Linked DNA regions of Massilia sp. METH4. The protein of the gene in region 1 interacts with the protein of each later gene in a pairwise test. Links are inferred from orthologs where the notes say so. Each region holds a gene or a part of one and is shown in the gene's direction. Other genes may lie near its edges.

What was found. Proteins that work in one complex are often made in the same cells at the same time.
Region 2: the proteins of V6Z91_RS11970 (region 1) and V6Z91_RS00285 interact in binary tests that used the Escherichia coli proteins (3 or more experiments, as listed by UniProt). The link is inferred for Massilia sp. METH4 from one-to-one orthologs.
Region 3: the proteins of V6Z91_RS11970 (region 1) and ftsA interact in binary tests that used the Escherichia coli proteins (3 or more experiments, as listed by UniProt). The link is inferred for Massilia sp. METH4 from one-to-one orthologs.

What each region holds. Positions count from the first base shown.
Region 1 is NZ_CP146614.1:2,699,729-2,704,680, forward strand. The notes cover bases 909-3,852. They hold V6Z91_RS11970 (rod shape-determining protein), read left to right. Parts: upstream 909-1,830; coding sequence 1,831-2,874; downstream 2,875-3,852. Other genes in these bases: gatA (Asp-tRNA(Asn)/Glu-tRNA(Gln) amidotransferase subunit GatA), read right to left, coding at 909-1,159; gatC (Asp-tRNA(Asn)/Glu-tRNA(Gln) amidotransferase subunit GatC), read right to left, coding at 1,184-1,483; mreC (rod shape-determining protein MreC), read left to right, coding at 3,029-3,852. Outside these bases: more of gatA, read right to left, coding at 1-908; more of mreC, read left to right, coding at 3,853-4,204; rod shape-determining protein MreD, read left to right, coding at 4,201-4,713; mrdA (penicillin-binding protein 2), read left to right, coding at 4,727-4,952. UniProt on the Escherichia coli protein: Forms membrane-associated dynamic filaments that are essential for cell shape determination. Acts by regulating cell wall synthesis and cell elongation, and thus cell shape.
Region 2 is NZ_CP146614.1:59,117-62,028, reverse strand. It holds V6Z91_RS00285 (helix-turn-helix domain-containing protein), read left to right. Parts: upstream 1-925; coding sequence 926-1,900; downstream 1,901-2,912. Other genes in the region: ispG (flavodoxin-dependent (E)-4-hydroxy-3-methylbut-2-enyl-diphosphate synthase), read left to right, coding at 1,906-2,912; pilW (type IV pilus biogenesis/stability protein PilW), read left to right, coding at 22-852; rlmN (23S rRNA (adenine(2503)-C(2))-methyltransferase RlmN), read left to right, coding at 1-22.
Region 3 is NZ_CP146614.1:2,917,768-2,920,586, forward strand. It holds ftsA (cell division protein FtsA), read left to right. Parts: upstream 1-703; coding sequence 704-1,936; downstream 1,937-2,819. Other genes in the region: V6Z91_RS12955 (cell division protein FtsQ/DivIB), read left to right, coding at 1-669; ftsZ (cell division protein FtsZ), read left to right, coding at 2,057-2,819. UniProt on the Escherichia coli protein: Essential cell division protein that assists in the assembly of the Z ring. May serve as the principal membrane anchor for the Z ring.

The sequences.
Region 1 (4,952 bases):
CGTCGGCGATCAGGCGGCGGATCTTCTGCGCCTTCACATAGTACGCATCGTAGTAGCCATGGCACAGCACATAGGTGCCGACCATGATGCGGCGCTGCACCTCGGGGCCGAAGCCCTGGGCGCGCGTCTTCCTGTACATGTCCTGCAGGTCCTTGTAGCCCTCGGCGCGGAAGCCGTAGCGCACGCCGTCGAAGCGCGACAGGTTCGACGACGCCTCGGCCGGCGCGATCATGTAGTAGGCCGGGATCGACAGCGCGGTGTTCGGCAGCGAGATGTCGACCAGCGTGGCGCCCAGCTTCACGAACTGCTCCAGCGCGCCGCGCACGGCCGCTTCCACGTCCGCCGCAAGGCCTTCGCCGAAGTATTCCTTCGGCACGCCGACGCGCAGGCCGCTCAAGGGTTCATTCAGGTTGCGCGTGAAGTCTTCATGCACGCCGCCCTGTTCCGGCGCGAGGCTCGTCGAGTCGCGCTCGTCGTAGCCGGCCATAGCGGACAGCAGCAGGGCGCAATCCTCGGCTGTCCGCGCCATCGGGCCGCCCTGGTCCAGCGAGGAGGCGAAGGCGATCATGCCGAAGCGCGAGACGCGGCCGTAGGTGGGCTTGATGCCGGTGATGCCGCAGAACGAGGCCGGCTGGCGGATCGAGCCGCCCGTGTCGGTGCCGGTCACGGCCGGCGCCAGGCGCGCGGCCACCGCGGCGGCCGAGCCACCCGAGGAACCGCCCGGCACGGCAGCCTTGTCCCACGGATTCAGCACGGCGCCGAATGCCGAGTTCTCGTTGGACGAGCCCATGGCGAATTCGTCGCAATTGACCTTGCCGAGGTGGACCATGCCCACGCCATGCAGTTTCTCGACCACCGTGGCGTCGAACGGGCTCACGTAGTTGGCCAGCATCTTCGAGCCGGCAGTCGAGCGCCAGCCGCGCGTGACGAAGATATCCTTGTGGGCAATCGGCACGCCGGTCAGCGCATGGGCATTGCCGGCGGCCAGGCGCGCGTCCGCATCGGCGGCCTGGGCCAGCGTCAGCTGGCGGTCAACGTGCAGGAAGGCATTCAGGTCGCTCGCCTCGATGCGGTCCAGGTAATGCGTGGCCAGCTCGGTGGCGGAAATCTCTTTCGACTGCAGCAGCGCGGACAGTTCTTTGAGGGTCTTGGTATGGATGGTCATGTTCTCAACGCGCGTGGATTAGTCGATCACCTTCGGCACCAGGTACAGGCCGTCTTCAGTTTTCGGCGCCACTTTCTGGTAGTCGTCGCGGCGGTTCGGTTCGGTGGGCACGTCGTCGCGCAGGCGCAGGGCGACCTGCATGTGCGCGGCCAGCGGGTGCGCCAGCGGCGGCACGCCGTCGGTATCCACGGCCCGCATCTGCTCGGCCAGCGCGAAAATGCCGTTCAGCTTGTCCAGCATCGCCGCGGAATGCTGCTCGTCCATTTCCAGTTGCGCCAGCTTGGCGATGCGGTTTACGTCATTGGGTGTCAGGGACATGGTCGAAGGGCGCGAAAAGCGCAGGAAATTTTAACAGCAGGTTTCGATAAGACTTTTGTAAGATCGGCCATTTCGGCCTTAAAACACCTGCAATACCGCGTAAATTCACAGTTGCAGGGCCACACTTTTGAGTGGATTTAGGGCAAATAGCCCGTGAATTATAAGGTAGAATGCCGGGTTGATGCGTTGCTGGCCTCCCGGGGGCCGGCGCCCCGTGGCCGCCCTGTTTTGTACGACTCCTGCAGGACTCGGCATGGCCCGGCGCGAAGCCGCCCCTTCCCAGCACATCGCGTCACAGGACACTTTCATAACTGCCCACGCGCGGGCAAGAGCGCTACAGGATACTCATGTTTGGTTTTTTACGCAGGTACATCTCGTCCGATCTGGCCATTGACCTCGGCACGGCAAATACCCTCATTTACGTGCGCGGCTCGGGCATCGTGCTCGACGAACCCTCGGTCGTGGCGATCCGCCAGGAAGGCGGCCCGAATGGCAAGAAGACCATCCAGGCAGTAGGCAAGGAAGCCAAGCAGATGCTCGGCAAGGTGCCCGGCAATATCGAAGCGATCCGCCCCATGAAGGATGGCGTGATCGCCGACTTCACCGTGACCGAGCAGATGCTCAAGCAGTTCATCCGCATGGTGCACGACTCGAAGTTCTTCCGCCCGTCGCCGCGCATCATCATCTGCGTGCCGTGCGGTTCGACCCAGGTGGAACGCCGCGCGATCCGTGAATCGGCGCTGGGCGCCGGCGCCTCGCAGGTGTACCTGATCGAGGAACCGATGGCCGCCGCGATCGGCGCCGGCCTGCCGGTGTCCGATGCCACGGGCTCGATGGTCGTCGACATCGGCGGCGGCACCACCGAGGTGGGCATCATCTCGCTGGGCGGCATGGTCTATAAAGGTTCCGTGCGCGTGGGCGGTGACAAGTTCGACGAGGCAATCGTCAACTACATCCGCCGCAACTACGGCATGCTGATCGGCGAACAGACGGCCGAGGCGATCAAGAAGGCCATCGGTTCCGCGTTCCCGGGCTCCGAAGTCAAGGAGATGGAAGTCAAGGGCCGCAACCTGTCCGAAGGCATTCCCCGTTCGTTCACGATCTCGTCGAACGAGATCCTGGAAGCACTGACCGACCCGCTGAACAATATCGTGTCGGCCGTGAAGAACGCGCTGGAACAGACCCCGCCGGAACTGGGCGCCGACATCGCCGAGAAAGGCATGATGCTGACGGGTGGCGGCGCGCTGCTGCGCGACCTGGATCGCCTGCTGATGGAAGAAACCGGCCTGCCGGTGCTGGTGGCCGAAGACCCGCTGACCTGCGTGGTGCGCGGCTCCGGCATGGCGCTGGAGCGCATGGACCAGCTCGGTTCGATCTTCTCGTACGAGTGATCGCTACCACGTCGGCCGCCGTTGCCGCCCTCGGTGCCATGGTCGGCGCGACGGTGGCCGGGGCGCGTTTGACGTAAGCAGTCGTTAGCAATACCGGAGCGGTTCCCGCGCCAGGCACTTGCCGGCGCGGTCCGCTCCCGTCCTTTCAGGGTCTATGGAATACAGTCCGCCGCCACTCTTCAAGCAAGGGGCGTCCGCGCGCGCCAAGATGATGATCTGCGCGTGCATCTCGATCGCGTTGCTGCTGTTCGATTCGCGGGTCGGCGCGCTGACCGTGGTGCGCCAGGCCGTCGGTACCGTGCTGTATCCGCTGCAGGTGGTGGCCATGCTGCCGCGCGACGCGATGTTGGGCGTGGGCACGTATTTCTCCACGCTGTCCGGCCTGCAACGCCAGGTGCGCGACCTGCAGACGAAGCAGATCGCCATGTCGCAGTCCCTGCAGCAGGCGCAGCTCATGCAGATCGAGAATGCCCAGCTGCGCCGCCTGCTGGAAGCCCGTGAAAAAGTGCCCGGCAAGACGATGCTGGCCGAGATCCTGTACGACGCGCGCGATGTCTTCACCCGCAAGGTGATCCTCAACCGCGGCACCCAGCAGGGTGTGCGGGCCGGACTGCCGGTGATCGACAACCAGGGCGTGGTGGGGCAGGTGACGCGCGTGTTTCCGTTCACGTCCGAAGTCACGCTGCTGACCGACAAGGAACAGGCCATTCCCGTGCAGGTGCTGCGCAACGGCTTGCGCAGCGTGGCTTACGGCCGCGGCCAGTCCGGCAACCTCGACCTGCGCTTCATGGCGCCCAATGCCGACGTGGTGGTGGGCGACATCCTCGTCACCTCCGGCATCGACGGCGTGTACCCGGCCGGCCTGGCCGTGGCGCGCGTCATGCAGGTGGAGAACAGCGCGAACGGCATGTTCGGCCGCGTGGTGTGCCAGCCGCTGGCCGGCATCGAGCGCAATACCCAATTGCTGATCCTGATGTCGCCGCCGGAACTGCCGCCACGGCCTCCGGAAGAAGATACCAGCAAGCCTGTGAAGAAGAAGAAAACGGCCGATGCCAAGGGAGCGGAGGGCGCGGCCGCCGCCGCCGCTGGTGCCGCCCCCGCCGGCACGGCTACGCCCACTGCCGCCGGCCCGGCAACGCTACCCGCGGCGCCGGGCGCGAATGGCGCGCCTGGCCTGCGGCCGGCGGCTCCGGCCCCTGCGGCAACAGCGGGCAACACCGCCGCGCCGCCCGCGGCGGCAACGAACAACGCCGCACCGGTGCCCACGGCAACGACGAACAATGCCGCGCCACGCGCCGTGCCGCCGGCGGCAGCGAGGGAGACCCGATGAACCGTCCGCAGTACATCCTGCTGCCCGTCAGCCCCGTATTCATCGCCATCAGCCTGATGGCCGCGTTCCTGCTCAACCTGATGCCATGGGGCCAGTTCGTCGCCGCGCCGGATTTCGTGGCGCTGGTGCTGGTATTCTGGGGCGTGCACCAGCCGCGCCGCGTGGGCATCGGCACCGCGTTCTGCCTCGGCCTGCTGATGGATGTGCACGACGCCACGCTGCTGGGCGAGAACGCGCTGGCCTATACGCTGCTGTCGTATTGCGCGATCATGATGCATCGGCGGGTGCTGTGGTTCCGGCTGAGCGCGCAGGCGATGCACGTGCTGCCGCTGCTGTTGCTGGCGCAGGTCGTGCAGCTGGCCGTGCGCTTCCTGGTCTCCGGCAAGTTTCCCGGCTGGTTCTACTTTGTCGAGAGCTTCGTGTCGGCACTGCTGTGGCCCCTGATCACGGTGCTGCTGCTGGCGCCGCAGCGGCGCGCGGTCGACAAGGATCATACCCGCCCCATTTGACTCGCCCATCGCCATGACCGAGCTGAAAGACAACGAGCGCGAACTGCACCTGTTTCGGGTGCGGCTGACGCTGCTCGGGTCCCTCGTCTTCATCTGCTTCGCGCTGCTGCTGGCGCGCCTCGTGTGGCTGCAGGTGATCCGGCACAACGACTACATGGCGCAGGCAGAGGACAACCGGATCGCCGTGGTGCCGATCCAGCCGAACCGGGGCCTCATCCTCGACCGCAACGGCGTGGTCC
Region 2 (2,912 bases), 2.6 Mb from region 1 along the record:
GATCGTGGAGATTCGTTCCTGATGGCCAAGCCCGTCCAGAGCCGCGCGCGCCTGGCAGCCCTCGGCATGGCCGTGGTGCTGGCGACGCAGCTGGCTGCCTGTACGGGCGGGCCGGGCGGGGCTGCCGCCACGAGCGGCAAGGCCGAGTTGCCCACGCTGTCGGATGCGACGGCCGCGCAAAAGCGCGCCCAGATCCGCATGCAGCTGGCGGTCGGCTACTACGAAGCGGGCCAGTTGCCGGTCGCGCTCGACGAGATCAAGAAGGCGATCGACGCCGACCCGCAGTACGCGGATGCCTACGGCATGCGCGCGCTGATCTACATGGGCATGGGCGAAACGACGCTGGCGGACGATAACTTCAAGCGCGCGCTGCAACTGGCGCCGAACAACCCGGACGTCGCCAACAACTATGGCTCGTTCCTGTGCCAGAGCGGGCGGGTGGCGGAGTCGTTCCGCTGGTTCGACGCCGCCCTGGCCAGCCGGCAGTACGCGTCGCCCGCGAAGGCGCTGAACAATGCGGGCAATTGCGCGCTGAAGAGCAAGGATTACGACCGGGCCGAGCAATATCTGCTGCAGGCACTGCAGCTGGCGCCGGACCAGCCATCGACCAGCGCCAACCTGGCGCGGGTTTATTTCGAGCGACGCGACTACGCGCGCGCCAACTTCTTTATCACCCGGCTGGGCAAGGTGGCCCGGCCCGACAGCCTGCCGGCCGACGTGCTGTGGCTGGCGATCCGGGTGCAGCATCGCCTTGGCGACAAGGCGGCGGAAGAGGAATGGGCGGCCGGGTTGCGTCGTCACCAAGCCTCGCCCGAGTATGCTGCGTATCAACGTGGGGCGTTTGATGAGTGAGACAGGGGTAACAATGGATTCAGAAGGGCAAAAAAAGCCGCAGAGCCAGCCACCAGCGCAGCCGGCCGGAGCAATGCTCGCCGCGCAACGCGAGGCCATGGGCCTCTCGGTGGAACAGATTGCTGACCAGCTGAAACTGGCGCCGCGCCAGGTGGTGGCGATCGAGCAGGGCGACTACGCGTCGCTGCCGAACATGGCCGTCACGCGCGGTTTCATCCGCGCCTACGCGAAGGTGGTGCGGCTCGACCCCGCGCCGCTGGTGGCCCAGATCGAGGTGACGCCCGCCGTCACCGCGACCGACCATCACCCGGTGCGCCGCGAGAAGATCACGACCACGTTCTCCGAGTCGCGTTTCCCCACGCTGACCGAGCGGCATTCGAAGCCGAAGATGTGGATCATCGGCGGCGTGGTGGCCTTGGCCGTCGTCGGCGTGGCCGCCGCGTGGCAGGCCGGCCTGCTGTCGCCGGCCGCGCTGACCAAGCCCGGCACCGCTACCCCGGCCGTCGTCGGCACGCCGGCCGCGCCTGGCACTGCCGCGACGACGGCGCCCGCCCCGGCCACCGCCGCGACCACGCCGCCGCTGCTGTCGCCGAACGTGCCGCTGGTCTCCACGCCGGGGCCGGCAACGCCCGAGAATACGGCACCGCTGGTGACGACGCCGGCGCCGAACACGGCTGCCGCGTCAGGCGCCGCGGCAACGGCCCCCGCGGCAACGCCGCCGGCCGCTGTCACGCCGCCGGCGGGCACTCCCGCGACGGCTGCGGCCGTGCCCGCCCCGGCCGCGACGCCGGCCGCGCCCGCCGCGCAGGGCGCGAATACGCTGACGATGGTGTTCACGGCCGATTCCTGGGTCGAGATTCGCCGTCCCGGCGCGTCGCCGCTGATTTCCCGCCTGGTGAAGGCGGGCAGCACCGAGAGTTTTGAAATCGACCGCCAGTCCACGCTGATCGTCGGCGCGCCCGACGGCGTGCGCGCCACGCTGCGCGGCCAGCCGCTGCCGTTGCCGAAGGTGGCGAACGGCACCATTTCCCGCGTCCAGATCAAGTAATGAGCATGACCGAAACGAACAACGCGATCCCGTCCGGCCCCGCATCCGGCCCAGCCGCGCGCCGCTCCAGCAAGGGTGTGCTGGTCGCCCATGGCGACCGCAAGGTGTGGGTCGGCGGCGACCACCCGGTCGTCGTGCAATCGATGACGAACACCGATACCGCCGATGCCGTCGGTACCGCCATCCAGATCAAGGAGCTGGCCCGCGCCGGCTCCGAGCTGGTGCGCCTGACGGTCGACCGGCCGGAAGCGGCGCAAGCCGTGCCGTATATCCGCGAGCAGCTCGACAAGATGGGTGTCGACGTGCCGCTGGTGGGCGACTTCCACTACAACGGCCACACGCTGCTGACCGAATATCCGGACTGCGCCGCCGCGCTGTCGAAGTACCGCATCAACCCCGGCAACGTCGGCAAGGGCGCCAAGCGCGACACGCAGTTCGCCCAGATGATCGAAGTGGCGATCCGCCACGACAAGCCGGTGCGCATCGGCGTCAACTGGGGTTCGCTCGACCAGGCACTGCTGGCGCGCATCATGGACGAGAACGCGGCGCGCACGAATCCCTGGACCGCCCAGCACGTGATGTACGAGGCGCTGATCACGTCGGCCATCGAGAATGCCCGGCGCGCCGAGGATATCGGCCTGGGGCGCGACAAGATCGTCCTGTCGTGCAAGGTCTCCGGCGTGCAGGACCTGATCGCCGTCTACCGCGAGCTGGCCAAGCGCTGCGACTACGCGCTGCACCTGGGCCTCACGGAAGCGGGCATGGGCAGCAAGGGCATCGTCGCCTCGACGGCCGCGCTGTCCGTGCTGCTGCAGGAAGGCATCGGCGACACGATCCGCATCTCGCTCACGCCGGAACCGGGCGGCGACCGCACCAAGGAAGTCGTGGTCGGCCAGGAAATCCTGCAGACGATGGGCTTGCGCAAGTTCATGCCGATGGTGATCGCCTGCCCGGGCTGCGGCCGCACCACGTCGACCACGTTCCAGGAACTGGCCGACGATATCCAGACCTA
Region 3 (2,819 bases), 220 kb from region 1 along the record:
GCGCACCGGCCGATCTTCGACCTGCGCACGATCCGCGTGGAAGCGATGGAGCGCGCCGAACTGCGGCACGTAAACCTGCTCACGCTGAGGAACGGCACGCAGGGGCGCATCCGCGGCAACTTCTTCACGGCGAACCTGGAACAGGTGCGCCAGGTGTTCGAGGCGGTGCCGTGGGTGCGCCGCGCCACGGTGCGGCGCGAATGGCCGAACCAGCTGATCGTGGAAGTGGAAGAGCACGAGGCGCTGGGTACCTGGGGCGAGGATGGCCGGCTGCTGTCGGTGAAGGGCGATGTGTTTACGGCCAACCTGGCCGAGGCCGAAGAGGATCACGAGCTGCCGCAGTTCTCCGGACCGGATGGCAGCGAGAAGGAAGTGCTGTCGCGCTATGCCGAGCTGCGCAAGTGGTTCGCGCCGGCGAAGCTGGTGCCGGCGGGGCTGGCCCTGTCGGGCCGCTATGCGTGGACGGTCACGCTGGACAACGGTGCCGTGGTGGCGCTGGGCCGCGAGCAGACGCCCACGATGCTGAAGGAGCGCGTGGCGCGCCTGGTGTCGGTGTGGCCGCAGCTGGCTGCGCGCGTGCCCGATATCGAAACGATCGATATGCGCTACCAGAACGGCCTGGCGCTGTCGGCAACTGGATTGAAGATACCGGCCGAAAAGAAGAAGTAGGCCAAGTAGTACAACGAATACATACGAGCAGATAATGACAAAAGACGCGAAAAACCTGATCGTCGGCCTCGACATCGGCACCTCGAAGGTGGTGGCCGTGGTGGCCGAGGTGATGGGCGATGGCCGCCACGAAGTGATCGGGCTGGGACAGCACGAATCGAAGGGCCTCAAGAAGGGCGTGGTGGTGAACATCGAAGCGACCGTGGAATCCATCCAGCGTGCCCTCGAGGAAGCGGAGCTGATGGCCGACTGCAAGATCCGCAATGTGTATGCGGGCATCGCGGGCAGCCATATCCGCAGCTTCAATTCGAGCGGCATGGTGGCGATCAAGGAAAAGGAGGTCACGGCCACCGACGTGGCGCGCGTCATCGAAACGGCCAAGGCGGTTAACATCCCCACTGATCAGCAGCTGCTGCACACCGTGCCGCAGGAATTCATCGTGGACAGCCAGGAAGACGTGCGCGAGCCGATCGGCATGAGCGGCATCCGGCTGGAGGTGAAAGTACATATCGTCACGGGCGCGGTGAGCGCCGTGCAAAACATCGTCAAGTGCGTGCGGCGCTGCGGGCTCGAGGTCTCGGACCTGATCCTGCAGCCGATGGCATCCGCGGATGCCGTGCTCACGCCGGACGAAAAGGAATTGGGTGTAGTGCTGATCGATATCGGCGGCGGCACCACCGACGTTGCAGTGTTCTCGGACGGCGCGATCCGCCATACGGCAGTGATCCCGATCGCCGGTGACCAGATCACCAACGACATCGCGATGGCCTTGCGGACGCCCACGTCCGAAGCGGAGGAAATTAAGATCCGCTACGGCGTGGCAAAGCAGGTACTGGCGGATCCGGGTGAACACCTGGAAGTGCCGGGCCTGGGCGACCGCGGCCCCCGCAACCTGTCCCGCCAGGCGCTGGCTGCCGTCATCGAGCCGCGCGTGGAGGAACTGTTCGCCATGGTGCACCAGGTGGTGCGCGAGTCCGGATACGAGGGCGTGCTCTCGTCCGGCATCGTGCTGACCGGCGGCTCCTCGATCATGCCAGGCATGGTCGAAATGGCGGAGGACATCTTCCTGAAACCGGCGCGCCTCGGCACGCCGGACTATCGCGGCCAGCTGGCCGACGTGGTGCGCAGCCCCCGCTACGCCACCGTGCTCGGCCTGCTGCTGGAGGCGAAGAAGCAGTATCTGCGCGGGCACATCGTGACGCGCCAGGACGGGTCCGTGAAGGCGGTCTGGCAACGCATGAAGGAATGGTTCCTCGGGAATTTCTGAGGACACAGTAGAAACCAGGGTCGAGTAATTTTAAAATATTCGCGGTCGTCAAGCCCGGTCCTTCTACCGATAAGCAAGGGCTGGCAATTGAAGGGCGCATTCTTCTTCTAGGAGCACATCATGGAGTTCGATATGGTCGATAACGCATCACTGGGAACGGTGATCAAAGTGGTCGGTGTGGGCGGCGCGGGCGGTAACGCGGTGCAGCACATGATCAACAAGGGCATGAGCGGCGTGGAATTCATCGCCGCCAATACGGATGCCCAGGCGTTGTCGGCTTCCAAGGCCGACAACATCATCCAGATCGGCGAGACCGGCCTGGGCGCGGGCATGAAGCCCGACGTCGGCCGCAAGCTGGCCGAGGAATCGCGCAACCGCATCGAGGATGCGCTGCGCGGTGCGCACATGGTGTTCATCGCCGCCGGCATGGGCGGCGGCACCGGCACCGGCGCCGCCCCGATCGTCGCGGAAGTGGCGAAGTCGCTGGGCGCGCTGACCGTGGCCGTGGTCTCCAAGCCGTTCTCGCACGAAGGCCAGAAGTGCATGGAGATCGCCGAAGAAGGCCTGGAGCAGCTGTCGCAGAACGTCGACTCGCTGATCGTGATCCTGAACGAGAAGCTCGAAGAGATCTACGAGGATGAATCGCTGATCGAATGGCTGCAGCATGCCGACGACGTGCTGAACAACGCGGTCGCCGGCATCGCCGAGATCATCAACGTGCCGGGCCACATCAACGTCGACTTCAACGACGTGAAGACGATCATGGGCGAGCAGGGCAAGGCCATGATGGGCACCGCCGTCGCTTCCGGCGTGGACCGCGCGCGCATCGCCGCGGAACAGGCCGTGGCATCGCCGCTGCTGGACGGCATCGACCTGTCCGGCG